DNA from 2 places in the Streptomyces sp. NPDC020780 genome. Region 1 is predicted to be linked to the other one. Evidence: riboswitches for the same ligand, from Rfam matches in the RefSeq annotation. Region 1 holds a riboswitch; the other holds the start of a gene.
The links. Region 1 has a riboswitch for thiamine pyrophosphate ahead of thiC (phosphomethylpyrimidine synthase ThiC). Riboswitches for the same ligand answer to the same signal wherever they lie in the genome.
Positions count from the first base shown of each region.

Region 1 (3,489 bases):
CGGCCCCGGGCAGCTCCGCCGGAGACGAACACGCCCGCCGGTCGAACACCGGCCGACGTCCCCCCCAGTTCGATCCGCGCCCGCTCCGGTCCGTGCCCGGTTCAGTCAGCGATCGGGAGGTAGACCCTGTTCCCCGCTGCCGCGAACTCCCTGGACTTCTCGGCCATGCCCGCCTCGATCTCGTCCTGAGCGGTGCCGTGTGCACGGCGGATGTCGTGCGAGATCTTCATCGAGCAGAACTTCGGGCCGCACATCGAGCAGAAGTGGGCCGTCTTGGCCGGCTCGGCGGGCAGCGTCTCGTCGTGGAACTCCCTTGCCGTGTCCGGATCGAGCGCCAGGTTGAACTGGTCCTCCCACCGGAACTCGAAACGGGCGTCCGACAGCGCGTCGTCCCACTCCTGAGCCCCCGGATGCCCCTTGGCCAGATCGGCCGCGTGCGCGGCGATCTTGTACGTGATGACGCCGGTCTTCACGTCATCCCGGTTCGGCAGCCCCAGGTGCTCCTTGGGGGTGACGTAACAGAGCATCGCCGTCCCCCACCAGGCGATCATCGCCGCTCCGATGCCCGACGTGATGTGGTCGTACGCGGGTGCCACGTCGGTGGTCAGCGGACCCAGCGTGTAGAACGGCGCCTCCTCGCAGATCTCCTGCTGGAGGTCGATGTTCTCCTTGATCTTGTGCATCGGGACGTGGCCCGGGCCTTCGATCATCGTCTGGACACCGAAGCGCTTGGCCACGGAGTTGAGTTCACCGAGGGTGCGGAGTTCGGCGAACTGCGCCTCGTCGTTGGCATCGGCGATGGAGCCCGGCCGGAGCCCGTCCCCCAGCGAGTACGTGACGTCAAAGGCCGCGAGAATCTCGCAGAGCTCCTCGAAGTGCTCGTAGAGGAACGACTCCTTGTGGTGTGCGAGACACCACGCCGCCATGATGGAGCCCCCGCGGGAGACGATGCCGGTCTTGCGGCGGGCCGTCAGCGGGACGTACGGCAGCCGGACTCCGGCGTGCACCGTCATGTAGTCGACGCCCTGCTCGGCCTGCTCGATGACGGTGTCCTTGTAGATCTCCCACGTCAGCTCCTCGGCCCTGCCGTCCACCTTCTCCAGGGCCTGGTACAGGGGCACGGTCCCGATCGGCACGGGGGAGTTGCGCAGGACCCATTCGCGGGTGGTGTGGATGTTGCGGCCGGTGGAGAGGTCCATGACGGTGTCCGCGCCCCACTTGGTGGCCCAGGTCATCTTGTCCACCTCCTCCTCGATGGAGGAGGTGACGGCGGAGTTGCCGATGTTGGCGTTGACCTTCACCAGGAACCGCTTGCCGATGATCATCGGCTCGATCTCGGGGTGGTTGACGTTGGCCGGCAGAACGGCCCGGCCCGCCGCGATCTCCTCGCGCACCACCTCGGGGGCGACGTTCTCCCGGATCGCGACGTACTCCATCTCCGGGGTGATGTCGCCCCGGCGGGCGTACGCGAGCTGGGTGACCGGCCGGCCGTCCCGGCCGCGTCGCGGCCGGCGGGAGCGGCCGGGGAAGACCGCGTCGAGGTTGCGCAGTCCGCCCCGGGGCGAGGTGTGCCTGACCCCGTCGTCCTCGGGACGCGTGGGGCGGCCCGCGTACTCCTCGGTGTCCCCGCGGGCCGCGATCCAGTTCTCCCGCAGGGGCGCGAGCCCCCGTCGGACATCGGTTTCGGTGGTGGGGTCCGTGTACGGCCCCGACGTGTCGTACAGCGTCACGTCCTTGCCGTTGGTGAGGTGCACCTGACGGACAGGCACCCGGAGGTCCGGGCGCGAGCCCTGGAGGTACCCCTTGTGCCAGCCGATGGACTTCCCGGCCTCGGTGTTCTGCGCGTTCTGCGCGTTCTGCGCCGAGGCAGGCGTGCGTGCGTCCGCTGTGGTCATGAGACCTACTCCCTACGCCGGCATTACCCGGTAACAGGTTCGTCGGTCGGCGCAGCGTGTCCCGTAAGGAAATACGGAGGTCAGCGCCCTCTCAGCCCGGTGCTCCGAGCTCCCGCGTGTGCAAAGGTGGCTCCACGCTAGCCCTCCTCCTGGCGTGCTGGCCAGAGGGCCTCCCCGGTTCTTGGGATGATCGCCGGGTGACGTTCCCCGGAAACGCCCCCGAATCCCCTGACCACACAGCAGGCAGCAGCCAGTCCCATGCGCACGGCCACACGCACAGCCACGGGCCCGCGGCACCCGTGTCCACGCATCTGCGCAAGGTCATCGCCGCGGTTCTCATCCCCTTCGCAACGGCCGTCCTGGTCGGTCTCGTCGCGCTCTGGCCCGGCGGTGCTCCCGCGCACGAGCGCACGGGCGTCGGTTTCGACCGGCAGACCCAGGACGGCAGGGTGGTGCGGGTCGACAAGGTGGACTGCGCGGAGGTGAACGCCGCTCAGGTGCCCCCGACCGGGGACACGTCCACGCCTTCGGGACGCGAGGCGGTCGCCGAACAGTCGGGGCTGTGCAAGAAGGCCACGGTCGAAGTGACGAACGGCAAGGACAAGGGCCGCACGTTCGTCGAGGTCATCCAGCCCGACGCCCCCCGGCAACTGCGCGAAGGCCAGGGGGTGGTCGTGGCGTACGCTCCCGACGCTCCCCGCGATCTGCAGTACTCGGTGACGGACGTCGACCGTTCGTTCCCGATGGCCCTGCTGGCCGGGATCTTCGCGCTCGCGGTGGTCGTCGTGGGCAGGCTGCGCGGGCTGATGGCCCTGATCGCGCTGGCGATTTCGTTCGCCGTGCTGACGCTGTTCATCCTGCCGGCGATCCTGCAGGGCTCGAACCCGCTGGTCGTCGCCGTGATCGGGGCCAGCGCGATCATGCTGATCGCCCTCTACACCTGCCATGGACTGACGGCTCGCACCTCCGTGGCCGTCATCGGCACGCTCATCTCGCTGCTGCTGATCGGGCTGCTGGGCTCCCTCTTCATCGGCTGGGCGAGCCTGACCGGCAACACCGATGACAACACGGGGCTCATCCACGGGCTGTACCCGAAGATCGACATGAGTGGTCTGCTGCTGGCCGGTGTGATCATCGGCTCACTGGGTGTGCTCGACGACGTGACGGTCACCCAGACCTCGGCGGTCTGGGAACTGCGCCGGGCGGATCCGACCATGGGCGTGCGGCAGCTGTACCGCGCGGGCATCAGGATCGGGCGCGACCACATCGCGTCGGTGGTCAACACGCTCGTACTGGCCTACGCGGGCGCGGCGCTGCCCCTTCTCCTGCTCTTCTCCATCGCCCAGAGCAGCGTGGGGGCGGTCGCCAACAGCGAACTGGTCGCCGAGGAGATCGTCCGGACCCTCGTCGGATCGATCGGCCTGGTCGCCTCGGTGCCGGTGACGACGGTACTCGCGGCCCTGGTGGTCTCCGCGGACCGCACGGGGCTCGGCGCGGAAGCCGGAGCTCCTGCACCCGTACGGACCGGGAAGGGGCGGCGCCGTAGGGCCTGACCGGAAGCGCCGGGTCACCGCCCCGCGTCCTCGTGCTCCGC
Region 1 is NZ_JBIRTB010000006.1:99,200-102,688, forward strand. It holds gene thiC (phosphomethylpyrimidine synthase ThiC) at 102-1,895, opposite strand; TPP riboswitch at 1,888-2,021, opposite strand; gene ACH4VO_RS13265 (YibE/F family protein) at 2,093-3,448, shown strand.

Region 2 (3,489 bases), on a different contig from region 1:
GACGAGGACCCCTTGCCGCAGCCAGCACACCGTCCAGGACGGATCGGCGGGGTCGCCCCGCCACAGCAGCGTGTCGGCGCCGGCGTGGTGGCCCGCGTACTGCACGAAGCGGCCGAACTGCTCGGACCAGAAGTAGGGCACGGGGTCGTACGTCCGGGGGCGGCCGTCCGTGATGGCGGCGGCGACCGTCCGGGGCCCCTGGAGGGCGTTGTCCCAGTGGTGGACGAGCAGCCGTTCGCCGTAGCGGGCCGAGGGGAAGGAGGCGCAGTCGCCCACCGCGTAAACGTCGGGGAGCGAGGTGTGCAGCGAGCGGTCGGCGAGGACCGAGCCGTCCGGGCCGAGGGCGATGCCGGAGCCGGCGAGCCAGCCGGTGGCGGGCCGCGCGCCGATACCGACGATCACCGCTCCGGCCGGGACGGCCCGGCCGTCCGTCAGGTGGACGGCGCCCGGTTCGACGCGGTCGACGCGGGCGCCGGTGAGGAGCTCGGCCCCGCTCTCGGCGTACCAGGCGGCCATCGGCGCGGCGACCTCGGCGGGCAGGGTGCCCGCGAGGGGGCGGTCGGCGGCTTCGACGACGGTGACGGCGCATCCCGCGGCGCGGGCGGCGGTGGTGAACTCGGCACCGATCCAGCCGGCGCCCACGACGACGACGTCGTGCTGCCGCTCCAGGACGGGCCGCAGCCGCGCGGCGTCGTCGAGGGTGCGCAGCAGATGGACGCCGGGCACCCCGTCGGAGCCCGGCAGTCCGACGGGTTCGGCGCCGGTGGCCAGGACCAGGACGTCGTACGGCACGGGTCCGTACGGAGTGTCCAGTTCGTGTGCCCCCGCGCGCAGGCCGGTCACGTCGACCCCGAGGCGCAGGGTGATGTCCAGCGCCTCGAAGTCGACGTCGAAGGCGGAGTCCTCGGCCTTGCCGAGCAGGACCGCCTTGGACAACGGGGGGCGGTCGTAGGGCTGGTGCGGTTCGGCGCCGATGAGGGTGACGGGGCCGGAGAACCCCTGCTCACGCAGGGCCACGGCCGTCTGCACGCCCGCCATTCCCGCGCCCACCACCACGACGCCGCGGGGCGGCCGTTCCGCTGCCGGTTCCGGTGTCTGCTCGCTCACCCGTCCACCCTAATCATCTGACGATCGCTCAGGGAACGAGCTGCTCCACGACGCTCGTACCGCTGCCGGCCTGGGACTCCCATTCCCACCGCTCGTCCAGCCGCACCCGGCCGTCGGGCAGCTCCGTGACGGCCGAGACGCAGTGGCCGCCGGACGTCGTCCCGTCCTGCTTCAGCTGGACGTACCTGAAGTCGAGGGTGTCCGCCTCCCGGGTGCCGACGAGGTGGCCCCGGACGACGTCACCGCCCGCGTACTCGGCCCAGATCCGGCCGTCCCGTTCGTGGTACGTGAACCGGGTCCGGGTGCCGACCTGGCCGGGCGCCTGGTCGGCGACGGGTGAGAGGACGAGTCCGTCGAGTGAACGGGCCACGGTGGCTGCTCCCTTACTGGCCGTGGGCGGCGGGGTCTAGGCTGGCCACCGTAGAACACTCGCGGGAGCCCGGACGCACCGGGCTGAGAGGGAGGCTGACCGGCCTCCGACCGTACGAACCTGATCCGGGTCATGCCGGCGAAGGGAGGGGCTGGACGCCCATGCGCATCTCCGGGAACCACTGCGACGTCCTGGTCGTCGGGGGCGGCATCATCGGTCTGGTGACCGCCTGGCGGGCGGCCCAGCGCGGTCTGCGCACGGCGCTGGCCGACCCCGATCCCGGCGGAGGGGCCGCCCAGGTCGCCGCGGGCATGCTCGCCGCTGTCACCGAACTCCACTACGGCGAGCAGACGCTGCTCGGCCTCAACCTGGCCTCGGCGGCCCGCTATCCGGCGTTCGTCGCCGAGCTGGAGGAGGCGAGCGGGCAGGCCACCGGCTTCCGCGCCTGCGGCACCCTGTCCGTCGCGCTGGACGCGGACGACCGGGCCCATCTGCGGGAACTGCACGCCCTGCAGCAGCGGTCGGGCCTGGAGTCCGAGTGGCTCAGCGGCCGTGAGTGCCGCCGCCTGGAGCCGATGCTCGCCCCCGGCGTCCGGGGCGGGCTCCGGGCCGACGGCGACCACCAGGTGGACCCGCGGCGGCTGGCCTCGGCGCTGGTCACCGCGTGCGAGCGGGCCGGGGTGGTGTTCCACCGGGCCTGGGTCGGGCGGCTGTCCGTCACGGGCGGCCGCGCGAGCGGCGGGGTGCTCGCCGACGGTACGGAGCTGGGGGCCGGCCAGGTCGTCCTCGCGGGCGGGAGCCTCAGCGGGCGGCTCGAAGGGGTGCCCGAGGCGGTGCTGCCGCCGGTCCGCCCGGTCAAGGGGCAGGTACTGCGGTTGACCGTGCCACCGGCGTACGCCCCCTTCCTCAGCCGGACCGTACGGGCCGTCGTACGCGGCAGCCACGTGTACCTCGTGCCGCGCGCCGACGGCGAGCTGGTCGTCGGCGCCACCAGCGAGGAGCTGGGCTGGGACACCACGGTCACCGCGGGCGGGGTCTACGAACTGCTGCGCGACGCCCACGAACTGGTGCCCGGGATCACCGAACTCCCGCTGACGGAGACCCGCGCCGGGCTGCGCCCCGCCTCCCCCGACAACGCCCCGCTGCTGGGCCCGACGGCACTGCCCGGCCTGCACCTCGCGACCGGCCACCACCGCAACGGGGTGCTGCTGACGCCCGTCACGGGTGACGTGATGGCCCAGGTGCTGGTCACCGGGGAGCTGCCGGAGGTGGCGCGCCCCTTCGCTCCGCACCGCTTCCACCGCTCCCCCGCGGCCCCTTCCCGCGACGACGTCCGAGTCTCCGTCCCCGCCTCCCAGGAGCAGCCCGCATGACCGAGCCCGCCCCCGCGTCCGTACCGGCGTCCGTCCCCGCGCCCTCCGCGCCCGCGTCCCCGTCCGCCGCTTCCGTGCCCGTGCCCGTGCCCGTGTCCGTGGCCGTGCCCGTGTCCGTCAACGGGCAGGCACGCGGTGTCCCGGCCGGTACCACCCTGGACTCCTTGGTCGCGGGCCTGACCCGGGCACCCTCCGGGGTCGCCGCCGCGGTCAACGAGAGCGTCGTCCCGCGCGGCGAGTGGTCCGCCACCGTGCTCCGCGACGGTGACCGGGTCGAGGTCCTCACCGCCGTCCAGGGAGGCTGACGATGCCCGACGATCCGTTCACCCTCGGTTCCGCCGCGTTCTCGTCCCGGCTGATCATGGGAACGGGCGGTGCCCCCAGTCTGGAGGTGCTGGAACGCTCCCTGCTCGCGTCGGGCACCGAGCTGACCACCGTCGCGATGCGCCGGCTCGACCCGACGGTCCAGGGCTCCGTGCTCTCCGTCCTGGAGCGGCTCTCCATCAGGGTCCTGCCGAACACCGCCGGCTGTTTCACCGCGGGCGAGGCGGTGCTGACCGCCCGGCTGGCCCGGGAGGCACTCGGGACGGACTGGATCAAGCTGGAGGTGGTGGCCGACGAGCGGACCCTGCTGCCCGA
Region 2 is NZ_JBIRTB010000009.1:244,293-247,781, reverse strand. It holds gene ACH4VO_RS19645 (FAD-dependent oxidoreductase) at 1-1,107, opposite strand, end outside; gene ACH4VO_RS19640 (hypothetical protein) at 1,136-1,477, opposite strand; TPP riboswitch at 1,529-1,641, shown strand; gene thiO (glycine oxidase ThiO) at 1,639-2,850, shown strand; gene thiS (sulfur carrier protein ThiS) at 2,925-3,155, shown strand; gene ACH4VO_RS19625 (thiazole synthase) at 3,158-3,489, shown strand, end outside.
Region 2: another riboswitch for thiamine pyrophosphate. It lies ahead of thiO (glycine oxidase ThiO); the one in region 1 lies ahead of thiC (phosphomethylpyrimidine synthase ThiC).